Linked DNA regions of Robiginitalea biformata HTCC2501. Each later gene encodes a partner of the first gene's protein in a complex. Links are inferred from orthologs where the notes say so. Each region holds a gene or a part of one and is shown on either strand. Other genes may lie near its edges. The genes, in order: scpA and meaB.

What was found.
Region 2: the proteins of scpA (region 1) and meaB are in contact, whole or in part, in a crystal structure (PDB 8DPB), measured with the Methylorubrum extorquens proteins. The link is inferred for Robiginitalea biformata HTCC2501 from one-to-one orthologs. Residues at the interface, in SOR27001.1 of Methylorubrum extorquens: Glu577, Glu578, Asn579, Asp580, Gly581, Arg582, Arg583, Arg585, His596, Ala604, Ser605, Ala608, Asp609, Gly611, Phe612, Asp613, Val614, Asp615, Ile616, Gly617, Pro618, Leu619, Glu625, Arg628, Gln629, Val631, Glu632, Asn633, Asp634, Glu661; in SOR26638.1 of Methylorubrum extorquens: Arg20, Ala21, Ala24, Arg25, Thr28, Ser32, Arg33, Arg34, His37, Thr98, Gly99, Gly100, Ser101, Ile102, Leu103, Lys106, Thr107, Ala110, Ala113, Ile114, Asp115, Arg116, Ala118, Phe119, Ile120, Arg121, Pro122, Pro124.

The regions. Positions count from the first base shown.
Region 1 is NC_013222.1:3,161,145-3,167,507, forward strand. The notes cover bases 928-3,943. They hold scpA (methylmalonyl-CoA mutase), read left to right. Parts: upstream 928-1,327; coding sequence 1,328-3,559; downstream 3,560-3,943. Other genes in these bases: RB2501_RS14010 (methylmalonyl-CoA mutase family protein), read left to right, coding at 928-1,341; RB2501_RS14020 (ParA family protein), read left to right, coding at 3,710-3,943. In the rest of the region: more of RB2501_RS14010, read left to right, coding at 1-927; more of RB2501_RS14020, read left to right, coding at 3,944-4,483; RB2501_RS14025 (ParB/RepB/Spo0J family partition protein), read left to right, coding at 4,483-5,379; RB2501_RS14030 (DUF5683 domain-containing protein), read left to right, coding at 5,372-6,061; dapB (4-hydroxy-tetrahydrodipicolinate reductase), read left to right, coding at 6,066-6,363. UniProt on the Escherichia coli protein: Catalyzes the interconversion of succinyl-CoA and methylmalonyl-CoA. Could be part of a pathway that converts succinate to propionate.
Region 2 is NC_013222.1:1,805,479-1,811,763, forward strand. Bases 1,242-4,179 are described here. They hold meaB (methylmalonyl Co-A mutase-associated GTPase MeaB), read right to left. Parts: upstream 3,277-4,179; coding sequence 2,206-3,276; downstream 1,242-2,205. Other genes in these bases: RB2501_RS08065 (glycosyltransferase family 2 protein), read right to left, coding at 1,242-2,159; RB2501_RS08075 (DUF2911 domain-containing protein), read right to left, coding at 3,282-3,845; RB2501_RS08080 (aldose epimerase family protein), read right to left, coding at 3,976-4,179. Also shown: RB2501_RS08055 (ArnT family glycosyltransferase), read left to right, coding at 1-342; RB2501_RS08060 (lysylphosphatidylglycerol synthase transmembrane domain-containing protein), read right to left, coding at 344-1,216; more of RB2501_RS08065, read right to left, coding at 1,200-1,241; more of RB2501_RS08080, read right to left, coding at 4,180-4,881; RB2501_RS08085 (RNA polymerase sigma factor), read left to right, coding at 4,991-5,530; RB2501_RS08090 (hypothetical protein), read left to right, coding at 5,514-6,095; RB2501_RS08095 (DUF4097 family beta strand repeat-containing protein), read left to right, coding at 6,067-6,285. UniProt on the Escherichia coli protein: Binds and hydrolyzes GTP. Likely functions as a G-protein chaperone that assists AdoCbl cofactor delivery to the methylmalonyl-CoA mutase (MCM) ScpA and reactivation of the enzyme during catalysis.

The DNA.
Region 1 (6,363 bases):
TTTGCACCCGTATCTGCCGCCGAGTGGAAACTCCGGATTCAGGCAGACCTGAAGGGCGCGGATTACAACGAGAAAATGACTTCCGACACCCCGGAAGGCATCCGGATCAAGCCGTTTTACACGGCGGAGGACGTACCGGATACAGGTGTCCCTGCCCCCGCCCTGCCGGGTGGTTGGGAACCGGGTATGTACCTGGATGCGGCCGAGGGCGGCGAACCCGCCACACGCGGTCGGAAAGCCCTGGGGGGAGGCGTCACGCGCCTGGTCGCCCCCATCCGGGAGGCCTCCGGCTGGCTGGAAGCTACCGGGGCGGAGCCGGGATCCGTTTGGCTGGAATGGCCGGATGTCCGCCTGGAACCCGGGGAAGTCCTGCCGGGAGACTTCGCCTCGGCATCGCCGATCCTTCCAGACCCCATCGGGAACCTGGCGGCTACCGGGAACTGGGCAGCGGGCCGGGCCGAAGATATGAAACGCCTGGAGGCCCTGTGCCGCACGTTTCCTGAGCGCGTTTCCCTAACTGTGCGCGCCGACCTGTACCAACAGGCCGGCGCGCATGCCGTACAGCAACTGGCCTATGCCGTATGCCACATGCAGGAATATTTACTGGCCACTGACCAGCACCCGGGCCTGCTACCCGCCCTGGAGCGACCCGTGTTCCGCATTGCCGTCGGCAGCGATTACTTTATGGAAATTGCCAAGATCCGGGCCCTGAGGCGTCTCTGGCACCTGGTTGCCAACGCTTACGGACAGTCCGGAGAATGCCGTGTGCTGGCCATGCCCGGGCTGCGGAATAAAACACTCTACGATTACAATACGAACCTGCTGCGCAGCAGCCTGGAGTGCATGGCTGCGGCCGTTGGCGGGGCCGACCTGATCTGCAACCAGCCCTACGACGGACTCTACCACAAACCAAACGATTTTGCCGACCGGATTGGGCGAAACCAATTGCTCGTATTGCGGGACGAAGCCCACATGGCACGGGTGGCCAACCCGGCCGACGGGGCTTATTACCTGGAAAGCCTTACCGATCAGCTCGGGCGCAAAGCCCTGGCATTACTCAAATCCCTGGAAAAAGGGGGCGGCCTGCTGGCCCAGCTGAAATCGCACAAGATCCAGACGAAAATCCGGGAGGCAGACCGGCGGGAACAGGCTGCATTTGACTCCGGGGAGCTCCAGCTGGTGGGCAGCAATGTGTTCCCGAACCCGGACGACCGGATGGCCGGGGAAATCCAGAAGGAATTACAACCCGGGCGGCCGGTGAAGACGCTCATTGAGCCGCTGCCCCTGCGAAGGCTGTCGGCCCGTCAGGAACTCAAAAGACTCAGGGATGAAGCGAAATAAGGTTCAGGAACTGGAATGGCCGGGCAAACCATCGACTTCAACCGGGCAGAAACCGGGGGCGGGCCACCCGGCGACTCCGACCAGCCGGGAAACGGGGGCAGACCCGGAACGCGAAACCGGGAACGACCGGCAGGCAGGGTACCGCACCGTGGAAGGCATCCGCCTGAAACCCCGGTACAGCCGGGAAGATTCCGGTGACCTCAGGCACCCGGGCTTCGGGGCCGGCGTCCCCCCCTACCTGCGGGGTCCCTACAGCAGCATGTACGTGCAACGGCCCTGGACCATCCGGCAGTATGCCGGTTTTTCCACGGCCGAAGAGAGCAACGCATTCTACAAGCGAAACCTGGAAGCCGGGCAAAAAGGGCTTTCTGTAGCTTTTGACCTCCCCACGCACCGCGGTTACGACAGCGACCACGAGCGGGTGCCCGGGGATGTGGGCAAAGCAGGCGTCGCTATCGACACCGTTGAGGATATGAAACGGCTCTTCGACGGCATCCCCCTGGACCGCATGTCGGTTTCCATGACAATGAACGGGGCCGTTATCCCGGTAATGGCATTCTATATCGTCGCTGCCGAGGAACAGGGCGTCTCCCCCGCCGCCCTTTCCGGGACCATCCAGAACGATATCCTCAAGGAATTCATGGTCCGGAACACCTATATCTATCCCCCGGCACCTTCCATGCAGCTGGTGGCGGATATTTTCGAGTATACGAGCCGGGAGATGCCCAAATTCAACAGCATCAGTATTTCGGGCTACCACATGCACGAGGCCGGCGCCCCGGCACATATGGAGCTGGCCTACACGCTGGCCGACGGGTTGGAATACATCCGCACCGGCCTCGAGGCCGGTTTGGGGGTAGACGAATTTGCCCCCCGCCTGTCCTTCTTCTGGGGGATCGGGATGAACCATTTTATGGAAATTGCCAAAATGCGGGCCGGCCGCATGCTCTGGGCGCGGCTCGTCCAGCCTTTCGGCCCGGAAAACCCCAAGTCGATGGCCTTGCGGACGCACTGCCAGACAAGCGGTTGGAGCCTGACCGAACAGGACCCGTTCAACAACGTGGCCCGGACCATGGTAGAGGCCGCCGCCGCGGTATTCGGGGGAACCCAGAGCCTCCATACCAATGCCCTGGATGAGGCCATTGCACTGCCCACGGACTTTTCGGCCCGGATCGCCCGGAACACCCAACTGGTCCTGCAACGGGAAGCCGGCGTAACCCGGACGGTAGACCCCTGGGGGGGCAGCCACTATGTGGAACGCCTGACCGCGGAACTGGTCGGGAAGGCCTGGGAGCTCATTCAGGAAGTGGAGGAGCACGGGGGCATGACGGGTGCCATCGAAGCGGGTATCCCCAAGATGCGCATCGAGGAGGCAGCAGCCAGAAAACAGGCGCGGATCGATTCGGGGCGGGATATCATTGTCGGGCTCAACCGGTATCCGAGCCCGGAAGACGACATGCTTCAGATCCTCGAAGTAGACAATACCCGGGTACGCCGGCAACAGATTGAGCGGCTGGAGGCAGTACGTGCAGGGCGTGACGGGGCGGCCGCAGAACGGGCGCTGCAGGAACTCACCGCCGCCGCCCGCAGGAAACAGGCCGGGGAATCCCGGGGAGCAGCCGATAATTTATTAGCTTTAGCCGTCTCGGCAGCCCGCGCGCGGGCCAGCCTGGGAGAAATCAGCAAGGCGCTGGAGGAAGCTTATGGCCGCCATCGCGCCAGCGTTCAATCCATATCCGGGGTGTATTCAGAAGAAATCCAGCAGGACCCGGCCTTTGAAAAGGCGCGGAAGATGACCGATGCGTTCGCCGCCAGCGAAGGTCGCAGGCCGCGCATTATGATTGCAAAAATGGGCCAGGACGGCCACGACCGCGGGGCCCGAATCGTTGCGACAGCCTACGCGGATATTGGGTTCGACGTGGACATCGGCCCGCTGTTCCAGACCCCGGAGGAGGCCGCCAGGCAGGCCGTGGAAAACGATGTACACATCCTGGGGGTATCCTCCCTGGCCGCCGGGCATAAGACCCTCGTGCCGGCAGTCATCAAGGCCCTGGCTGAAATGGGCCGGGAAGACATCCTGGTGATTGTCGGAGGCGTCATCCCCAAACAGGATTACGAATTCCTTAAACAGGCCGGGGCAGCAGGGATTTACGGCCCCGGTACCCGTGTGAGCGAAGCGGCGATAGAAATTCTCGGATTGCTGAACAGGGGGGAATAGGACCCCGGCGGCAGGACCTGCCGGGTGGTTCCCGACCAACTGCACCTCCGCAATGCCCCGGTAACCGGAAAGTTATCCACGCCATGTTAACAATTTCCGTTTTCCCGGTACCCAAATAATCGTATTTTTAACCCCTAACTCAAGTTGCAGATGGGCAAGACTATTGCTATAGCGAATCAGAAGGGCGGCGTCGGAAAAACGACCACTACGGTAAACCTGGCCGCCGCGTTGGGCGTGCTGGAAAAGAAGGTGTTGCTCATCGATGCGGATCCACAGGCAAATGCCACCTCGGGCCTCGGCATCGACGCGGACAACATTTCCCTGGGGAGTTACCAGTTACTGGAGCACACCCGGGCCGCCTCGGAGTGCATCATCCCGACGAATTCCCCGAACGTCGACCTGATACCCGCACATATCGACCTGGTCGCCATCGAGATAGAGCTCGTAGACCAGGACCGCCGGGAGTCCATGCTGAAGGTCGCGCTGGAAGAGGTACGTCACCAGTACGATTACGTGCTGATCGATTGCGCACCGTCCCTGGGGCTGCTGACCCTGAATGCCCTCACAGCTGCCGACTCGGTGATCATCCCGATCCAGTGCGAATACTTTGCGCTCGAAGGCCTCGGCAAGCTCCTCAATACGATTAAGAGCGTCCAGCGCATCCACAACCCGGACCTGGACATCGAAGGCATGCTGCTCACCATGTACGACGCCCGCCTCCGCCTGTCGAACCAGGTGGTGGAAGAGGTCAAAAAACACTTTGGCGACATGGTCTTCGACACGATCATCCAGCGGAATGTCCGCCTGGGCGAGGCGCCGAGTTACGGGGAGAGCATCATCAAATACGACGCGAGCAGCAAAGGGGCTGCCAACTACCTGAATATGGCCCACGAATTGCTGCAGAAAAACAGGCAAACCGTCTAATGGCAAAAGCGACCAAAAAACAGGCACTCGGCCGCGGCCTTTCCGCCCTGCTGAAAGATCCGGAAAACGACATCCAGTCGGTATCGGACAAGCACGCCGACAAGGTGGTGGGCAGCATCGTGGAACTCGACATCCGCAGTATCGAGGTGAACCCTTTCCAACCCCGTTCCAATTTCAACGACGAGGCCCTGGACGAGCTGGCCTCTTCCATTAAGGAACTCGGGGTTATACAGCCCATCACGGTGCGCAAGCTCGGGTTCGACAAATACCAACTCGTTTCCGGGGAGCGGCGCTACCGGGCCTCCCAACGTATCGGGCTGGAGAGTATCCCAGCCTATATCCGCATCGCCAACGACCAGGAAACCCTGGAAATGGCGCTGGTGGAGAACATCCAGCGACAAGACCTGGACCCGGTGGAAATTGCACTTTCCTACCAACGGCTGATCGACGAGATCGGGCTCACCCAGGAAAAACTCAGCGACCGGGTGGGGAAAAAGCGCAGTACGGTAACCAATTACCTGCGTCTGCTGAAACTCGACCCCATCGTCCAGACCGGGATGCGGGACGGGTTTATCAGCATGGGGCACGGCCGCTGCCTGGTAAATGTGGACGACCGGGGGGAACAACTTCGCATCTACGAAAAAATCCTGGCAGACAACCTTTCCGTCCGGCAGACGGAAGCGCTGGTGCGCTCCCTGGGCAACAAGCCGGCATCCAAAACGGCCGCAAGGAAAGAATTGCCCGAATTTGCATCCGACGGTTTGTCCGTCCTGAAATCCTACCTGGATGCCCCGGTAAGCGTACAGGCCTCCGGGAAAGGCAAGGGCAAAATCACCATCCCCTTCCACAGCAAAGAAGAATTCAGAAGGCTGAAAAAACGCATTACCGGTGACTAGAAACCTCCTGATCGGCCTGCTCCTGGCCTGGGGGTCCTTTGGCGCCAGCGCCCAGGAAACGGATTCCACAGCCCTGCAGGCCTCTCCTGAGGCACAACGGGCCAACGATTCGCTGCAGCGGCAGGATGAACAAGCCGTACAGCGCCAGATGGCCGAAGGCGGTGTGCGCTTCGAGCAGGTGGAAAAGCGGGAAATCAACCCGCTGGCCCCCTCCAAGGCCGCATTTTATTCGGCCGTACTCCCCGGGTTGGGCCAGATCTACAACCGCAGGTACTGGAAAGCCCCCATCGTCTGGGCGGCCATCGGGACGGGTACCTACGTCTACATCTATAACGACGATCTCTACGACCGTTTCCGGACCGCTTTCAAGCGGCGCCTGGCCGGCTTTACGGACGATGAATTTTACGACCTCAACCCAAACGACGACATCACCCCTGCAACCCCGGACCTGTCCGACGAGGCCCTGCAGGACGCCCAGGAACGCTATCAGCGAGACCGGGACCTGGCCCTGCTGATCACCATCGGACTGTACGCGCTGAACATCATCGACGCCAACGTGGATGCCCACCTGAAGCAATACAATGTGGACGAAGACCTCAGCATGGAAGTACAGCCCTACCTGGAAAACAACCCCATCGACGGCAGCCCGCATTACGGCCTGGCGGTTAACATCAAATTTTAAGCCCATGAAAATAGGATTGTTCGGATACGGCAAAATGGGAAAAATGATCGAAGGGCTGGCTCCCGGACGGGGCCATGAAATCCGCGCGCGCATCGACGCGCCCGGCGACCCTGCCCCTTTTGACCAGCTGGATGTCGCCATCGACTTCAGCAGCCCGGAGGCCGCCTTCGACAATATTGCGCGCTGCCTGGAAGCCGGGGTCCCGGTGGTATCCGGCACCACCGGTTGGCTCCACCGGTACGACGCCATCTGCCGGCAATGCGAGGAGACCGGGGGCGCCTTTATCTACGCTTCGAATTTCA
Region 2 (6,285 bases), 1.4 Mb from region 1 along the record:
CAGGCGGGTTCCGAACTCGCCCGGAATTTTGTCCGGGAAGTTCCTGCAAACCCGCCCATTTTCAAATTCAGTGAGGAGCACACCTGGGCCCTGGACTTTTACAGTCGCCAGCCCGTCCGGATTGTCCGGGGCGGCAACCGCACCGACCTGGCCGGCAGGTGGGTCTACGTGGATGAAGATAAACGCCGGAGCCTGGCCGAATCGGGCTGGGAGTGGGAACGGGAAATCGTCGCCGACCAGTTTCGCATCACCCGCCTGCAGGCACGCTTCGTAAACCCGGAAACGCGGGAAGAGGTGGTCGGCAAGCGCTACTTGCTTTTATTGGCGCCCGCGGCCCCCTGATTCAGGCTTCCCGAAGGTGCAACGCCGGTTTCCTGAAATGAAAGTAGATGCCCGTGAGGGACACCAGGGCCGTAATGATAAAAAACTCCATGCTCAGCCCGATGGCCGTGGCTTCATCCAGTCCAAACCAGGCCGCCCCGTAATAGAAAAGCAATTCCCGGCTGCCGATGCCCCCAATGGTGATGGGGAGGACGGCCGCGATACTGCTCAGCAAAAAGAGGAGGAGGTAGGCGGGGGTGCCCGCGTCCACCTGCAGGGCTTGCAACAGGAGGTAGGCGGTTACCAGTTGGGCGGCCTGAACCACCGCCGAATAGGAAAGTGCATGCCAGAAAACGGGTTGCGCATACGGGAAAAGGCGGCCGTGCAACCACCAGTACAGGGCCAAGCTGGCAATCAGGCCCAGGCCGAGCCAGACGGCATAGGGCTCCAGCCATTCGGGGGCCAGCCAGAGCAGCAGCACGCCGCTGTAAAACACCAGCAGGTAGAGGCCGCTGAGGCGGTCGAGCAGCAAGACCCCCGCCACCCGGCGTACCCGGGTGCCAAATTCCCGGTGCAGGATATATCCCTTGTAGGCATCCCCCCCGATCCCCCCGGGCAGGAAGAGGTTGTAGAACATCCCGAGCAGGTAGAGCTGTCCATTGGCCTTTTCCGTCAGCGGTATCCCGATTTCCCGGAAATACCGGTTTAGCCTGAAGGCGGCAACCAATTTGGAAATGCAGAAAAACAACAGGGCGAGTGCCAGGTATCCCAATTGGCTGGAACGCACCGTATCCCAGACGTCCCGGAAGGGGATCCGCCGGAAGACGAAATAGAGCAGGAGCGCACTGAAAACGAGTTTCAGCAGTGCAATGCCCTTTTTACGCAGGTTCCCCACCGATCAATACATTTTTGATGCGATACGGCCTTTTGCTTTGGGATTCGTAGTAGGTCCGGATCAGCAATTCCATGACGATGCCGATTGTGAAGAGTTGGATACCCCCGAGGATAAACATCATGCCGAAGATCAGGAGCGGTCGCGTCCCGATATCCTGGCCAAAGCCAAACTTCACCACGAGCAAATACACGTTGATCGCCAGGCCGAGCAGGATGAGCAGGACCCCGAAAATCCCAAACAGGTGGATGGGGCGCTGGAAGTACTTCCGGATAAACAACAGCAGCATCATGTCCGCGATGACTTTGAAGACCCGTTCCAGGCCGTATTTGGATACCCCCGCATGGCGGGCGTGGTGGCGTACGGGTACCTGCTTGATCTGGGCGCCCTCCAGGAAGGCCAGCAAGGTGATAAACCGGTGCATTTCTCCGTAGAGGTTCAGGTCCTTGGCGATGGTCCGGGTGAATACTTTCAGGGCGCACCCGTTGTCCTTGATGTCGAGCTTCGTAACCCGGCGCACCAGGAAATTGGCAATTTTGGAGGGGATTTTCTTGATCAGCGAGTCCTGGCGCTTCTGACGGATGCCTGTGACCACGTCGTATTCTCCGCTCAGGGCAAAGGGCAGCATCAGCGGGATATCGGCCGGGTCGTTCTGCAGGTCGCCGTCCATGGTAATGATGTATTCCCCCTGGGCGTAGTCGAGCCCTGCAGCCAGGGCGAGGCTTTGCCCGTAGTTCTTTTTCAGGCAGACCAGGTGTACTTTCGGGTCGGCCATCCGGCGTACCGCCTGCCGGGTACCGTCTGTCGAGAAATCATCCACATACACAATCTGGTAGTTGTACCCTTCCAGGCTGGTGTGGATTTTTTCGGTGAGCAGGCGGACATTTTCTTCCTCGTTGTAGAGCGGAACGACGATCGAAAGGAGCGATTGGGTCAGGACCTCCATGGAACAGGCGTTGGATTCGGGTTCAAATGTACACCTTTTTTCGGCTTCAGCGTTTGGGGCCGAACTGGTCCAGCAGCTGCTGTGCGGCGCGGAATGGGCTGGTCCTGCGGGCCACAACCTGTTGTTCCAGCTCATCGTAAGCGGGGCCTACCCCCGGGATTTCATAGAAGCCCGACAGGAGTTGCTCGGATACCGCCTGCCGGAACCACGCGGTGTACTGCTGTTCCCGTTTCTTCTGAAAGGCCCCGGTTTTTCTGCCCTTTTCCCGGAATTTGTCTATCAGGTCCCAAATAGCTTCAATCCCGGTGTGCTCCGTCGAGGAACAGAGCAGGACTTCGGGCCGCCAGCCGTCTGGCTTGGGTGGGTAGAGGTGCAGGGCCTGTTCAAATGTGGATCGCGCACGGCGCGCAGCCTCCCGGTTGGCCCCGTCCGCCTTGTTGATCACGATCGCATCGGCCATTTCCACGATCCCCCTTTTGATCCCCTGCAGTTCGTCCCCGGCCCCGGCGATTTTCAGGAGCAGGAAAAAATCCACCATTCCGTGAACGGCGGTTTCGCTTTGGCCCACCCCCACGGTTTCAATCAGTATGACCTCATAGCCGGCCGCTTCGCAGAGACTGATGGTTTCCCGCGTTTTGCGGGTTACGCCCCCGAGGGAGGTGCCGGCAGGCGACGGGCGGATAAAAGCGCGTTCGTCCCGGCTGAGGGTGTTCATCCGGGTTTTGTCTCCCAGGATACTGCCCTTGCTCAGGCTGCTGGTGGGGTCTACTGCCAGGACGGCCACCTTCAGGCCCCTGCCGGTGAGATAGCCCCCCAGGCTTTCGATAAACGTGCTCTTTCCGGCACCGGGCACGCCCGTTACCCCGATGCGAATGCTGTTGCCTGAGAAGGGCAGGCAGCTTTCTACGAGTTCGCTGGCTGCTTCCCGGTCGTCGGGCAGGGTACTTTCCACCAGGGTGATGCCCCGCGCCAGGGCGGTCCGGTCCGAGGTGCGAATCCCCTCCAGGAGGTCTTTCGGTCCGGGTTTCGGGCGGGAAGATCGACCGCGGGCGGATTCCGTCCGGGCCGAATCCGGCCGTCCCCGTTTGTCGCCGTCTGGTTTCTGGGTAGGCGCCACGCAGGTCAGGGGTTTACTTTCACGAGTACTTCGGTCTGGTCCCACGCAAGGCGCATGAATACGTCCTGGCTGATTACGTCGAACTCAATGGTAAAATCCTCTACGGGTGACGGGAGTCCCAGGGCGGGCACCGCTACCTGAACCACATCGTGTTCCGGGTCCCGGGTGGTTTTGTCGCCCCCGCTCAGCAGGGTTACCCCCCAATCGGGCACCTCTTCGTTCAGGATGATGGTCCAGGCTTCCCGTCCCGGGATCGTCCAGAGCGAGTAGGTTCCTGCCGGCAGCGGCTTGCCACCTACATAGATGTCTCCGCTGGTGGTAAACGTGGTGGGTTCGTTGGCCCCGGTGCGCCAGACCTCGTCGTAGGGAACGAGTTCCCCGAAGATGGTCCGGCCCTTCTTGGAAGGACTGGAATAATTGACTTCCAGGGTTATGCCGGCCGCCTCGTATTGGGCCGTCCGTTCCGGGCTGTGTTTTTTTGTCTGCTCCCGCAGGTAGGGCATGCCCAAAAAATAAAACAGGAGCAGCAGGGCGCCGAAGACGATAACGATCCATTTGAAAATTTTCATCAGGTCTGGTTTTAAGTTGCCTAAATGTAGTAAATCACGGGCAACCCCGCGGGGTTGCCCGGGGATAATTCCCCCCGGCTATGAGCGGATGCAATTGGGAGCTGCCCACAGGTCAATAGCCCGAAACGGGTCAGAAATTCTCAAAGGAAAAAAGGGTTTCATTCCTGTATACCTGTCCAGGATGCAATTCGCAACCCGGGAAATCGCTGAAGTTCGGGGCATCCGGATACCCCTGGGTCTCAAAGCAAATACCCGCGAAATGGGGTGGGGTGTAAACCACCAGGGCCGGTTGGTTGGTGCTGACCTCCATCCGAATCCCGGATTCCCGGGAATACAGGACTGCGGCAGGCCCGTCCGGATCCAGTACATAGGGCGTGTCGAGCCGTATCTCGCCGATTTCCCGCTCCTGAATGAAGTCGTAGAGGCTGCCGGCAACTTCCAGGATGCGCCCTGTGGGCAACAGGCGCTCATCGGTTTCCAGGCGCTTGCCGGACCCGAGGCGCAGCCGGTAGTGGTCGATGGAATCAGAGTCATCCAGCTTAAAATACGAATGGTTCGTCAGGTTGACCACCGTGGGCCGGTCCGTTTCGGCCTCGTGCCTTACCATGAGGGTTTTCCCGGTGAGCCGGTAAATCAACCGGGTTCGCAATTCGCCCGGAAATCCCTCTTCGCCGTGCGGGCTGGTATATGCCAGTTGTACTTCCGCCGTGTCCCCGTCGCCCGAATGGGATTCGATGGTCCAGTACCGCTTGCCGAATCCGCGTTCTCCCCCGTGGAGGGTGATGCCGTCCCGGTGGGGGATCGGGTGGTATTCGTTTCCGATTCGCAGCCGGCCGCCGGAGATCCGCCCGGCAAAACGCCCCACGCAGGCCCCGAGGAAGGCGGGGTCATCCAGGTAGTCTTCCGGGGCGTCCCTGCCCACCACTACATCGGTGAATCGGCCCCGGGCATCCCGGAATTGCAGGCGTTGGATGATGGCCCCGTAATTCAAAACCCCGAGGCACAGGTGGTCGTTTTTTACAGTAACTTGTTCCAACGCAAATGCTAAAATTTCATTAAAAGTACACTTTTTTGAAACGCTGCACGGAAGCCCTCGTCCTTTAGATAGCAACCTAAAACAATCGAAACTGGAAACGCCGACCTTATTGGCAAACGACCTGATCGAACAGTGCCGGAATCGCGACCGCAGGGCGCAAATGGCCCTCTACCGGAAATATGCCCAGGGCATGTTCTGCGTGGCTATGCGGTTTGTCAAGAATGAGGCCGATGCCGAGGACCTGACCCAGGAAGCCTTTATCAAGGCCTTCCGTAAAATTGACCAGTACAAAGGGGAGGTGACCTTCGGTGCCTGGTTGAAACGGATTGTCGTAAACCGCTGTATCGATTTCCTCAAAGCCCGCCGGCAGCATTTTGTGGAACTGGAGGAAAACAGGTTGCAGGTAACCGAGGCGGAAAACTGGGAGGTGGAATCCGCCCTGGGGGTAGACGATGTAAAAGCTGCTATAGAAGAATTACCCGAGAATTACCGGTATGTCGTACAGCTCTACCTGGTGGAGGGATACGACCACTCGGAAATCTCGGAAATCCTGCAACTGCGGGAGAACACCTGCAGGACCCGCCTGATGCGGGGGAAGGGGTACCTCAGGGAACTATTAAAAGGTAAAAGACATGTCGCAGAATCTTAAGAAACTATTCGAGAATGAACGCAGGCGGGAATACCGGATGCCAGCAGGCCACGAATCCCGGTTTCAGCAGCGCCTGGAGGAGGCCTTCCCGGAGAAGCGCGGGAACCGCTTTTTCTGGATAGGTATGGCTGCCTCGGTGGCGGCCTTGCTCGGGGTTGCGTTCTGGCTCTTCCGGCAGGAGCCCGACTTGCCGGCCCAGGGGGAGCCTGTAGTGCAGCAGGACAGTACAGAGACCACCAGCGGCTTTTCCCTGGGGGATCTTTCCCCGGATTTGCGCAAGGTGGAGCAGTACTATACAGCCAGTATCCATATGGAGCTGGCGAACCTGGATATCTCGGATGAGAACAAGGCCGTGGCGGACGATTATATGAAGCGACTGCGGGAACTGGATACCGAATACCAAAACCTGGTGGTGGAGTTGAATGAAATCGGACCTAATGAAGAGACCATCTCCGCCATGATCAGGAATTTCCAGTTGCGGTTGCAGTTGTTGACCAGGTTAAAAGAGAAGTTGAACGAATTAAAACAATCAAAGAATGAATCAGTCAGTAGCAACAGCGTCTAAAACGCTGATCCTTGCCCTCCTGTTGGGGTGGCAGGCCGGGTACGCCCAAAAGTCTAAAACGTACAAGGAGTCTTTCAGTGTGGAACCGGATGTGGAAGTGGCCCTCAATACAAGCCATGCGGACATCGAATTCGAGACCTGGAACCGGAATGAAGTGTCCGTGGAAGCTGTGATCACCCTGGAAGGCGCC